Linked DNA regions of Anaeromyxobacter diazotrophicus. The protein of the gene in region 1 interacts with the protein of each later gene in a pairwise test. Links are inferred from orthologs where the notes say so. Each region holds a gene or a part of one and is shown on either strand. Other genes may lie near its edges.

Region 1 (4,930 bases):
CCGCGGCGGCGCGGTCCTGCTCGTCCTGCGCGCGGCGCTCTGCGCCGCCGCGCTGGCCGGGGTGGGCGTGTTCCACGTGTGGTCGCACACGCGGGTGACGAACGAGGGCTACCGGCTGGATGAGCTGCGGCGCGCGCGCGAGGCGCTGCGCGCCGAGCGGAACCGGCTCGAGATCGAGGTCGCGACGTTGCGCGCTCCGGGGAGGCTCTCGAGCCTCGCCCGCGAGCGCCTGGGGATGGCTCCGCCGGCGCCGGGGGCGGTGGTGGCGGGTCGGGCGGTGGCGGTGGCGGCGGGTGGGACGGGCAGGGCGGTGGGCGAGGAAAGCCTTCGCCCCGCGCCGGCGGAGCCAGCTGTACGGAGGGTGGCGCAGGCGCGCCGCGAGGCGGTGGCGTTCGGCGAGGCGATGGCCCGGCACCAGCCGGAGTAGCGGAGGGGACGACGGATGCGGACCGGGGGCGAGGCGGCGCAGGTCCGCTGGATCGCCGCGCGCATCGCCGCGGTGGCGCTCCTCTTCGTGGGCGGCTTCGCCGCTGTGGCGGCGCAGGCGGTGCGCCTCCAGGTCCTGCAGGCGGACAAGCTCCGCGGCCACGGCGAGGACCAGTGGCGACGCTTCGTCGAGCTGCCGCCGCGCCGGGGGGCGATCACCGCCCGCAACGGCGAGCTCCTCGCCGCCAGCGCCGACGCGCCGTCGGTGGGCGCCAGCCCGGCCGCGCTGCAGCGCCTCGAGCCCGGCGACCAGGCGCGGCTCGCGCGCGCGCTCGGGATGGACCTGGAGCAGCTCCGCCGCCGGGCGCAGCGCGGCTCGAAGTTCGTGTGGCTGAAGCGGCGCATCGGCCCGGACGAGGCGAAGGCGGTGCAGGCGCTCGGCCTCGACGCGGTGGCCCTCTTCCAGGAGCCGCGCCGGTACTACCCGGCGAAGACGCTGGCGGCGCAGCTGGTCGGCTTCGTCGGCGACGACGGCGAGGGGCTGGAGGGGATCGAGAAGGCCTACGACGAGGCGCTGCAGGGCGACGGTGCGCGCGTGGCCTCGGTGCGCGACGCGCGCGGCCGCTCGGTGCTGACGGAGGCGCCCGCGCCCGAGGCGCTCCTGGCCGGGGCGCAGGTCGAGCTCGCCCTCGACGGCGGCCTGCAGCTCGTGGCCGAGCAGGCGCTCGGCAAGGCGGTGGCGCAGGCGCGCGCCGCCTCCGGGATCCTGGTGGCGATCGACCCGCGCACCGGCGAGGTGCTGGCGCTGGCCCAGGCGCCCGGCTTCAACCCGAACCTCCCGCGCAAGGGCGGCCTGCTCCGCAACAAGGCGGTGCTCGACACCTTCGAGCCCGGCTCGACCTTCAAGATCTTCACCGTGGCGGGCGCGCTCGAGTCGGGCGTGCTCATGCCCACCGACACCATCGACTGCGAGCAGGGCGCCTACCGCATCGGCGGCCACGTCATCCACGACCACAAGGGCCTCGGCCGCGCCAGCGCCGCCCGCATCCTCGCCGCCAGCTCCAACGTCGGGGCGGCCAAGATCGGCGCGCGGCTGGGCCGGGAGCGGCTCCGGCAGACCCTGCTCGCCTTCGGCTTCGGCGAGCGGACCGGCACCGAGATCCCCGGCGAGCCGCGCGGCGCGGTGCCCTTCCCGAAGGCGGAGATCACGCTCGCCACCATGAGCTTCGGGCAGGGCGTCGCCGCCACGCCGCTCCAGATCACCGCCGCGGTGGCGGCGGTCGCGAACGGCGGCACGCTCATGAAGCCGATCCTGGTGCGGCGGGTGGTCGACGCCGGGACCGGCGCGGTGCTCTCCCGCAACGACCCCACCCCCATCCGCCGCGCGGTCTCCCGCGAGACCGCCCTCCAGCTCTCGCGCTGGCTCGAGGGCGTGGTGAGCGACGCGGACGGCACCGGCAAGCGGGCGCGCATCCCCGGGTGGCGGGTGGCGGGCAAGACCGGCACGGCGCAGAAGGCCGACCCCCTCACCCACCGCTACTCGGTCGACAAGCGCTTCAGCTCGTTCGTGGGCTTCGCGCCCGCCGAGGCGCCGCGCCTGGCGGTGGGCGTCTTCGTGGACGAGCCGCGCGGGGACGTCTACGGCGGCGAGGTGGCCGCCCCGGTCTTCCGCGAGGTGGTCGAGCACGCGCTCAAGTCGATGGGGGTGCCGCCCTCCGGGGAGGCGGACGAGCTCGCGGCGGCCGGGGCCCCGGCGGCGCCCGACCCGGCCCCGGCGCGGCGGTCCACCCCGGCGGACGAGCCCTCCCCGGGCGCGGCCATCGAGGAGACGGCCGCGCGCGCGGACGGCGAGGGGGGCGTGGCGGTCCCCGCGCTGGCCGGGCTGCCGGCCCGCGTCGCCCTGCGGCGGCTGGAGGAGGCCGAGCTCACCGGCGAGGTGACCGGCTCGGGGCGCGTCACCGGCCAGTCCCCCCGGCCCGGGCAGGTCGTCGACCGGGGGGCACGGGTGCGCCTCGTCCTCGCCCCGCCGCGGAGCTGACGGGCGGTCCCTGGCCCCGGCTCCGATCCCGTATCCTCAAACCTTTCTGCCCGGGGCGGCTCGCCGTAGAATCGCGCCGGGCCGGAGCGAGATGCGCCTTTCCAAGGTGATCGAGGGGACGGGAGCGCGGGGGGCGCTCGAGGGCGATCCGCCGATCGCGCTCGTGACGGGCGACTCGCGCGCGGTCCGGCCGGGGGCGCTCTTCTTCGCCCTGCGCGGGGTCGCGGCCGACGGGCACGACTTCGCCGCCGAGGCGGCGCGCCGGGGCGCGGCGGCGGTGGTGGCCGAGCGCGAGGTCGCCTGCGCGCCGGCGCGGCTCCTGCTCGTCCCCAGCACCCGCCGCGCCATGGCCCTCGCGGCCATGAACTTCTTCGGCCGGCCCGGGGAGGCGCTCGAGCTCGTCGGCGTCACCGGCACGAACGGGAAGACCACCGTCACCTACCTGGTGGAGGCGTGCGCCCGGGCGGCCGGCGTCCCGAGCGCGGTGCTCGGCACCGTGACGCACCGCTGGCCGGGCGGGGAGCGCCCCGCCAGCCACACCACCCCGGAGTCGACCGAGGTGGCCGAGACGCTCGCCACCGCCCGCGACGCCGGGGCGCGCCTCGCGCTCCTGGAGGTCTCGTCGCACGCGCTCGCCCAGGAGCGCGCCGCGGGCCTCACCTTCCGCGCGGCCGGCTTCACGAACCTCACCCGCGACCACCTCGACTACCACGGCGACATGGAGGGGTACTTCCAGGCCAAGCGCCGGCTCTTCACCGAGCACCTCGCGCCGGGCGGGACGGCGGTGCTGAACGGCGCGGACGCCTACGGCCAGCGGCTCGCGAGCGAGCTCGCGCGCGGCGGGACCGCCCGCGTCTGGCGCTACGGCGCGCCCGGCGCCGAGCTCGGCGCGGCCGGGGCGCGCTTCGGCCTCGGGGGCCTCTCGGCGCGGCTCGCGACCCCCGCCGGCGAGCTCGACCTCGCCTCCCCGCTCGTCGGCGCGCACAACCTCGAGAACCTCCTGTGCGCCGCCGGCCTCGCCCTCGCGGCCGGGCTGCCGCTCGAGGCGGTGGGCCGCGGCCTCGCCGCCTGCCCCGGCGCGCCCGGCCGGCTCGAGCGCGTCAGCGGCCGGGGCGTGCACGCCTTCGTCGACTACGCCCACACCGACGACGCCCTGGCGCGCGCGATCGCCGCGCTGCGGGCGCTCGCGCCCCGGCGCCTCGTGGTGGTGTTCGGCTGCGGCGGCGACCGCGACCGCGGCAAGCGCCCGCTCATGGGCGAGGTGGCCGGCCGCGGCGCCGAGCTCGCGGTCGCGACGAGCGACAACCCGCGCGGCGAGCGGCCCGAGGACATCCTGGCCGAGATCGTGCCGGGGCTGGAGCGGGCCGGGGCGCGCCGCCTCACCGGCGCCGAGGCGGCGGCCGGGGCGCGCGGTTACCTCGTCGTCCCCGACCGCCGGGAGGCGATCGCGCTCGCGCTCGCCGCCGCCCGGCCCGGCGACGCCGTGCTCATCGCCGGCAAGGGCCACGAGGACTACCAGCTCATCGGCGGCGAGCGCCGCCACTTCGACGATCGCGAGGAGGCGCGCCGGGGGCTCGGCGCCACGCCATGAACGGACCACGCTTCACCCGCTACGAGCTCGCCTCCGCCGCGGGCGGCCGCTTCGTCGGGCCGCCTCCGCCGGAAGTCCAGGGCGTCACCACCGACACGCGCCAGCTCGGGCCGGGCGCCTGCTTCGTCGCGCTCCGGGGCGAGCGCTTCGACGGGCACGACTTCCTCCCGCAGGCGCGCGCCGCCGGGGCCGCCTGCGCCGTGGTCGAGGAGGGCCGCCTCGCCTCCCTGCCCGCCGCGGCGCTGGCGCTCCCGCTGCTCGCCGTCCGCGACTCGCTGGAGGCGCTGGCGCTCCTCGCCCGCTACCACCGCCGCCGCTTCGCCATCCCGGTGGTGGGCGTCACCGGCTCGAACGGGAAGACCACCACCCGCGAGATGATCGGGCTCGTGCTGCGCACCCGCGGCCCGGCCCTCAAGACGGAGGGCAACCTCAACAACGAGATCGGCGTGCCGCTCACGCTGCTCGGCCTCGCGCCGGAGCACCAGCGGGCGGTGATCGAGATGGGGATGAACCACCCCGGCGAGGTGGCGCGCCTGGCCGCCATGGCCGAGCCGCAGGTGGGCGTCGTCACCATGGCCGGCGCCGCGCACGTGGAGCACTTCGGCGGGGACGTCGAGGGGGTCGCCGACGCCAAGGCCGAGCTCTACTTCGCGCTGCCGCGCGGGGGCGTGGCGGTCGCCAACGCCGACGACCCGCGCATGCTGAAGCGGGCGCAGGCCTCCGGCCGCTCCCTCATCACCTTCGCCGCCGGCCGGGGCCACCGCGGCGACGTGGTGGTGCTCGAGGTCCTCGAGCACGGGCCGGCCGGCCTGCGCTTCACGCTCGGCCTCGGGCAGAAGGAGGTCCTGGTCGCGCTGCCGCTGGTGGGGCTGCAC
Region 2 (6,940 bases), on another replicon or contig:
GGGGCGGCCATCGACGACTTCCAGAAGCCGGACCGGGTGGTGGTGGGCACGGCCTCGGAGCGGGCGCGCAAGCTGCTGGCCGAGATCTACGCGCCGTTCGTGCGGACCGAGAAGCCCATCCTCTTCATGGACCCGCGCTCGGCCGAGCTCACCAAGTACGCGGCCAACGCCATGCTGGCGACGCGCATCTCGTTCATGAACGACATCGCGCTGCTCTGCGAGCGCATCGGCGCAGACGTGGACCAGGTGCGCAAGGGCGCCGGCGCCGACCGGCGCATCGGGTACTCCTTCCTCTTCCCCGGGGTGGGGTACGGCGGCTCCTGCTTCCCGAAGGACGTCTCGGCCCTCATCGCCGCCGGGCGCGAGACGGGGGTGGACCTCGAGATCCTGAAGGCGGTCGAGCACACCAACCGCCGGCAGAAGCGGGCGCTCGTCGACAAGGCCATGCGCCACTTCGCCGGCGCCATCGCCGGCAAGCGCTTCGCGGTGTGGGGCCTCGCCTTCAAGCCCAAGACCGACGACATGCGGGAGTCGCCGGCGGTGGAGGTCATCGAGGGGCTGCTCGGGAAGGGCGCCACCATCCGCTGCCACGACCCGGTGGCGGAGGCGGTGGCGGAGAAGCACTTCGGGGCGCGCATCTCCTACGCCGAGACCCCCTACGACTGCGTCGAGGGGGCCGACGCGCTCTTCGTCGTCACGGAGTGGAACCAGTTCCGCAAGCCCGACCTGACGCGGATCCGCCAGTCGATGCGGCTGCCGGTGGTGTTCGACGGGCGCAACATCTTCGATCCGGAGGCGATGCGGGAGGCGGGGTTCGTCTACTACGGGATCGGGCGGCGGTAGCCCCCGGCCGCGCCGCGGCCGGGCCGCTCACGGCTCCGGCGGCGCCGCCGGTTCCTCCCGCTCCGCCTCCTCGCGGACGTGGCGCGCGGCCTCCTGGCCGCGGAGGATCTGCAGGGCCTCGTGGTAGCCGTGCAGCGTGCCCACGTCCACGTACGCCTCGCCGGCCCGGAGCGCGTGCGCGTGGCCGCCGCGGCCCAGCCACGCGTTCACGAGCGTCCCGAAGTACTCGTCGCTCCGGGCGCGCTCGATCCACAGCAGGTGGAGCTGGGCCAGCACCTCCCCGGAGAGCCGGAACGCGCCCCAGATCCAGCGCGTGGAGGGGTGCTCCGCCTTCACCTCGATGGCGCGCACCTCCCCGCCGGCGCCGGTCACCACCGCGTCGAACAGGTCGGGGCGCGCCACCGGGAAGAGCAGGAAGGAGAAGTCGCCGCCGAGGCGCGCCAGCCCGTCCGCCGGGAACCAGACCGTGTCCGGCAGCCCGACCAGCACCTCCTCGTGCGGCGCGATCCAGGGCAGGGCGCGGAAGAGCGCGTCGCACAGCCCGGCCGGCCGCGGCTGCACCGTGTAGCAGACGTGGGCCGGGCCGATCTGGCCGCCGTAGTACTCGACGATGTCGCTCTTCCCGGGCGACACGACGAAGCAGAGCTTGCGCGCTCCGGCGCGGAGCATGCGCTCGACGAGGTACTCCGAGACCGCCTTGGGCCGCTCGGTCCCGTCCACGAGCTGGCTCCCCACCGGGAGCAGCTCCTTCGAGAAGGCGAGCGGCTGGATGCGGCTCCCCACGCCGGCGGCCGGGATGACGCCCCACATCAGCCGGCCCTCCCGGCGCCCTCGATGGCCGCGACGAGCTCCGCCGCGCGCCGCTCCGCCGTGTGCTGGGCGAGGACCCGCGCGCGGGCGGCGCGCCCGACGCGGGCGAGCTCCCCGGGCGGCAGGTCGACCGCGGCCAGCGCCTCCTCCGTGTCGCGGGCGACCAGGATCTCGCGCCCGGGCTCGAAGAACGCGGAGAGGCCCTCCCAGGCGTCGGAGAGCACCGGGGTGCCGCAGGCGGCCGCCTCGAACAGCCGGCCGGAGGGGCAGTAGCCCATGGCCGCCATGGGCCCGCGGGTGACGTTCACGGTCAGCGGAGAGGAGCAGTAGAAGGCGGGGTGGTCGGAGGGCGGGAGGTGCCGCACGTAGCGGATGTTGTCGCGCCAGGGGAAGTCGCGCCCGTACTGGGCGCCGCCCAGCACGAACGTGCGCTCCGGCCGCCGGCGCGCCGGCTCGACGAAGAGCTGCTCGAGCGCCGCCTGGCGGCTCGGGGCGTAGGTCCCGAGGTACGACAGGTCGGCGCGGAAGGCGGGCGCCGCGGCGGTGGGCCGGTGCACCTCCGGGTCGACGCTGCCGTAGAGCGGCACGACCCGCCGCGCCCCGAACGCCCGCGCCAGCTCGGAGAGCGCGGCGCCGCCGGTGAAGGAGAGCACCAGGTCGTAGCCGCCCAGCCCGCGCGGCCCGATGTAGTCGACCGCCTCGCCCCGCCGCGCCCGGTCGAGCGTGACCGGCGTGTCGAGGTCGTAGAAGGCGCGGACCGGCGCGCGCGACTCGAGCACGAGCTCGGCCGCGGCCGCGCCGTCCGGGCAGTAGGAGGTGACCATGGCGCAGTCGGCCTCGGCGAGCGCCCGGCGCGCGGCCGGGAGCGCGTCGCCCCAGGCCGCGTAGAGCCACAGCGCGCCCCCGGGCAGCGCGGTGAGGTCGCGGGCCGCGGCGTAGTACGGGACGTCGCGCTCGAAGAAGGTGAGGTGGTGGCCCCGCCGCGCGAGCGAGCGCGCGAGCCCTCGCCAGAGCGTCGCGTGCCCGTTGCCCCACGACGAGCTGATGGTGAGCCCGAACACGACGAGCCGCATGCGCCTCCCAGGCGAGGCGCCGCCGCGCCCCTGCACGGAAGGTAACGCGCGCCGCCCGGGACCCGCAGCCCCCGCGCTGGCGGCGTCGCCGCCGGCGTGCCGGGGCCGTCCGCCCGCGCTCAGCGGCGGGCGTCGCCGCCGGCGGAGAGCTCCCAGCCGAGCGGGTTCCAGCCCTGGAGCACGAGCCGCCGCAGGCCGAGGAACGACGCCACCCCGAGCGTCAGCGCCCGCCCGTCCGGCAGGGCCCGGGGCACGTGCACGGTGATCCCGTCCACCGTCGACTCGCGGTACGCGTCGCGCTCGGCCGCGGGCGGCGCGCCGAACCGGACGGAGGGCCGCTCCTGGAGCGGGGGCACGCCGCAGCCGCCGTGCACCACGCGGGCGAGCTCGAGCCGGACCGCCACGCCCTTCGCCAGGATGAGCTCGCGCGCCGCGGGGGTGAGGGAGATCATGGGGGAGGGTGTGGCCCGGCGGCGGGGCGGGCGCAACGCCCCCGCCGAGCTAGCCGGCGTCCTCCGGCGGCGGCTCCTCGTCGCCGGTCGATCGGTCGAGGTACCAGGCGAGCTCGCGCGCGGCGGCGGCGTGGGCGGCCTCGTCGAGCCGGCCGGCCGCGAGCATCCGGTCGAGGATGCGGCGGGCGCGCCGCGCCAGCCAGCGCGAGGGGTGGTCGAGGTCGGCGCGGCGCGGCGCGGGCAGCATGGCGGCGAGCAGCGCCGCCTGCGCGGGCGAGAGGGCGGCGGCCGGCACGCCGAAGCGCGCCCGGGCGGCGGCCTCGATCCCGAACACCCCCTCGCCCCACTCCGCCACGTTGAGGTAGAGGGCGAGGATGCGGCGCTTCGGCACCGCGCGCTCGAGCTTCACCGCCAGCACCGCCTCCTTCGCCTTGCGCCAGGCGGAGCGCTCGGTCCCGAGCCAGAGGTTCTTCGCCAGCTGCTGGGTGAGCGTGGAGGCGCCGCGGAGCGCCCGGCCGGAGCGCAGGCTGTCGTCGGCGGCCGCCTCGACCTCGGCCCAGTCGAACGCGCCGTGGCCGTAGAAGCGCGCGTCCTCGGAGACCAGCACCGCCTGCACCAGCGCGGGCGCCACGCGGTCGAGGCCGACCCAGCTCTGGTGGACCCGCAGCGTCCGGCCGTGCGCGCGCGCCTCGGCGCGGCGCTGCTCGATGACGGCGGTGGTCCGCGGGTTCTTCGTCTTCACCTCCGAGGGATCGGGCAGGACGACCCACAGCCCCGCGTAGAGCGCGAGGAGGGCGAGGGCGGAGAGAGTGACCAGCGCGGCGAGGCGTCGCACGGCGGGCACCTTAGCACCGCTCACGCTAAGCTTCGACGCGGGGGCGCGATGCGGCGGCCACGGTCCGGCGGACTTCCACGCGTGGTGTGGCTGCTCGGCTTCGCGAGCTTCGCCAACGACGTCTCGAGCGAGGCGATCTTCCCGCTCCTGCCGCTCTACCTGGCCGAGCTGGGCGGGGGCGTCGGGCTGCTCGGCCTCATCGAGGGCAGCGCCGACGCCGTCTCGAGCGGCGTCAAGGTGCTGGCGGGGCGGTGGTCCGACCGCGGGCCGCGGCGGCTCCTGGTGGTGGGCGGCTACGGGCTCCCGGCGCTGGCGCGGGCGGGCATCGCGGCCGCGCTCGCGCCCTGGCACGTCCTTTTGGCGCGCCTGACCGACCGGGTGGGGAAGGGGATCCGCTCCGGGCCGCGCGACGCGCTCCTGGCCGACGCGGTGGCGGAGGAGAGCGCGGGCCGCGCCTTCGGCGTCCAGCGCTCGCTCGACCACCTGGGGGCGGCGGTGGGGCCGCTCGTCGCCTCGGGGCTGCTCCTGGCCCTCGCGGCGCTGCCGCAGGAGCGCGCGCTGCGCGCGACCTTCGCGGTCGCGGCGGCGCTGGGGCTGGTGGCGCCGGCGCTGGTGCTGCTCGGGTTGCGGCCGGGGGGGAGCTCGACCTCGACCGCGACCGCGACCGGCAAACGCAACGCGAACGCGGACGCGGCGGACAGGCCGCTCTCGGGGGCGTTCTGGAGGTACCTCGCCTGCGCGGCGATCTTCGCGCTCGCGAACTCCTCCGACGCCTTCCTGCTCCGGAAGGCGCACGACGTGGGGTACACGGCGGCGCAGGTGCCGCTGCTCTGGTTCGGGCACCACCTCGTGAAGGCGCTGGCGGGGGCGCCGGGCGGCGCGCTCTCGGACCGGCTGCCGCGCGCCTGGGTGGTCGCGGGGGGATGGGTCGCCTACGGGCTCGCCTACCTCGGCTTCTCGGCGGCGAACGCCCGCTGGCAGGTGGCGGCGCTCTTCGGGTTCTACGCGCTCTACCACGGCCTGGCCGAGGCCGCGGAGCGCGCGCTCGTGGCCGACGCGGCGGATCGCGGCGCGCGCGGCCGGGCCTACGGGTGGTATCACGGGGTCACCGGCGCGGTGGCGCTCCCGGCGAGCGTGCTGACGGGCTGGCTGTGGAGCACGCGAGGCGCGGGCGAAGCGCTGGCCACCTCCGGGGCGCTGGCGCTCCTGGCTGCGGGGGTGCTCACCCTGAGTGCATGGGGCGGGCGCCTCGGGAGGGCCGCCTGACCGCGGCGGCCGCGGCTCGCGGCTCCGCGGACCCAAGCCCTTTTGGTTCCTTGATCCACCCGGGGCGTGCCGGTAAGCCCCGCGCAATCCGAAACGGTGAAGCTTTCTCGAGCGGCCAGTCAGGCCAGGAGGCAGTGATGGCGGACGTGAAGAAGTACGCGGAGCACGACTTCTCGAAGGTGCGCGGGCTCACCGGCATCTCCGACAACCAGATCGCCGAGCACCTCAAGCTCTACGCGGGCTACGTGAAGCGCACCAACACGCTCACCGAGAAGCTCTTCGCCCTGTGCGGCGACGGGAAGGCCTCGGGCGCCGACCCGGTCTACGCCGAGCTCACCCGCCGCATGGGGTTCGAGTACAACGGCATGGTCCTGCACGAGTACTACTTCGGGAACCTCACCGGCGGCGCGCAGGCCGAGCCGCCGGCGGGCGGCAAGCTCCGCAAGGCCATCGAGGCCTCGTTCGGCGGCAAGTACGAGACCTGGCTGGCCGACTTCCGCGCGGTGGCGACCATGCCGGGCGTGGGCTGGGCCATCCTGTACCAGGACCCGAACACCGGCTGGCTGTCGAACCACTGGATCACCCTGCACAACGACGGCAACCCGGCGGGCTTCAAGCCGATCCTGGTGATGGACGGCTGGGAGCACGCCTTCATGCGCGACTACCAGGCCACGGAGCGCGCCAAGTACGTCGACGCGTTCTTCAAGAACGTGAACTGGCAGACCTGCGAGAGCCGGCTGAAGTAGCGCGCACCCGCCCACGCTGACAGTGACACGCGGCCCGGGTCATGCGGCCCGGGCCGTCGTGTCTCCGGAGTCCAAAGTTCGCGGTCGAAGGTCGCGGTCGAAGGTCGCGGTCGAGGTCGAGGTCGAGGTCGCGGTCGCCCACCGGGTGCCGCTCCCCTCGCCCCGCGCAGCCAGGGAGAGGGGTGGGGGAGAGGGGCCTCTCATCCACGCTTCATTCACGGTCGGGGGCGCCATGCGCAACCCAGCCGCCCCGCGCCCGCGCGCGCGTCGGCGCCCGTGCTCCGCGCCGCAAGGGGTGCCCCTCGGCCGGAACGCGCACCTCGGTTCCCGCGACGCGGCTGCGGAACCTTGATCCGCGCCGCCTGCGCGGCGCGGATCTTCGAGCAGTCCTCGCCGCGGTCGGTGTCCACTCGGCGCGTTCCGGCGAACGTGGCGCCCGCGGCGGCGCTTCGCAATGGCGCCTCGTGCGCGCGCGGGCGCGGGGCGGCGCGTCCGGGGCGCGCGTGAGCGACGAGGTGGCCCCGGGACTCGGGTTGCGGTCGAGTTCGCGGTCGAGTTCGCGGTCGCGGTAGATCGTGGTGCTCCCGATGCCCGTCCTCCCCTCCGCCCGCCGCTCCGCCCTCCGCCGCCGACTCCTCGCCTGGTGGGACGCGGGGCACCGCGAGCTGCCCTGGCGCTTCCCGACGGGCGAGGCGGATCCCTACCGCGTGTGGATCTCGGAGGTCATGCTGCAGCAGACGCAGGTGGCGGCGGTGGTGCCGTACTACCTCCGCTTCCTCGAGCGCTTCCCGACGCTCGAGGCGCTCGCCGAGGCGTCCGAGGACGAGGTGCTCGCGCGCTGGAGCGGGCTCGGCTACTACGCGCGCGGGCGGCGGCTTCGCGCGGCGGCGCGGGAGATGCTCGCGCGGCACGGCG

Evidence for each region.
Region 2: the proteins of HWY08_RS07635 (region 1) and mtgA interact in binary tests that used the Escherichia coli proteins (3 or more experiments, as listed by UniProt). The link is inferred for Anaeromyxobacter diazotrophicus from one-to-one orthologs.

Annotation. Positions count from the first base shown.
Region 1 is NZ_BJTG01000003.1:364,815-369,744, reverse strand. Bases 1-2,953 are described here. They hold HWY08_RS07635 (PASTA domain-containing penicillin-binding protein), read left to right. Parts: upstream 1-442; coding sequence 443-2,464; downstream 2,465-2,953. Other genes in these bases: HWY08_RS07630 (UDP-N-acetylmuramoyl-L-alanyl-D-glutamate--2,6-diaminopimelate ligase), read left to right, coding at 2,556-2,953; HWY08_RS22025 (FtsB/FtsL family cell division protein), read left to right, coding at 1-427. Also shown: more of HWY08_RS07630, read left to right, coding at 2,954-4,055; HWY08_RS07625 (UDP-N-acetylmuramoyl-tripeptide--D-alanyl-D-alanine ligase), read left to right, coding at 4,052-4,930. UniProt on the Escherichia coli protein: Essential cell division protein that catalyzes cross-linking of the peptidoglycan cell wall at the division septum. Required for localization of FtsN.
Region 2 is NZ_BJTG01000007.1:186,620-193,559, forward strand. The notes cover bases 2,121-4,865. They hold mtgA (monofunctional biosynthetic peptidoglycan transglycosylase), read right to left. Parts: upstream 4,014-4,865; coding sequence 3,228-4,013; downstream 2,121-3,227. Other genes in these bases: HWY08_RS15305 (CgeB family protein), read right to left, coding at 2,121-2,726; HWY08_RS15310 (CC/Se motif family (seleno)protein), read right to left, coding at 2,846-3,178; HWY08_RS15320 (MFS transporter), read left to right, coding at 4,095-4,865. In the rest of the region: HWY08_RS15295 (UDP-glucose dehydrogenase family protein), read left to right, coding at 1-843; HWY08_RS15300 (sugar phosphate nucleotidyltransferase), read right to left, coding at 871-1,653; more of HWY08_RS15305, read right to left, coding at 1,653-2,120; more of HWY08_RS15320, read left to right, coding at 4,866-5,279; HWY08_RS15325 (superoxide dismutase), read left to right, coding at 5,417-6,025; mutY (A/G-specific adenine glycosylase), read left to right, coding at 6,613-6,940. UniProt on the Escherichia coli protein: Peptidoglycan polymerase that catalyzes glycan chain elongation from lipid-linked precursors. May play a role in peptidoglycan assembly during cell division in collaboration with other cell division proteins.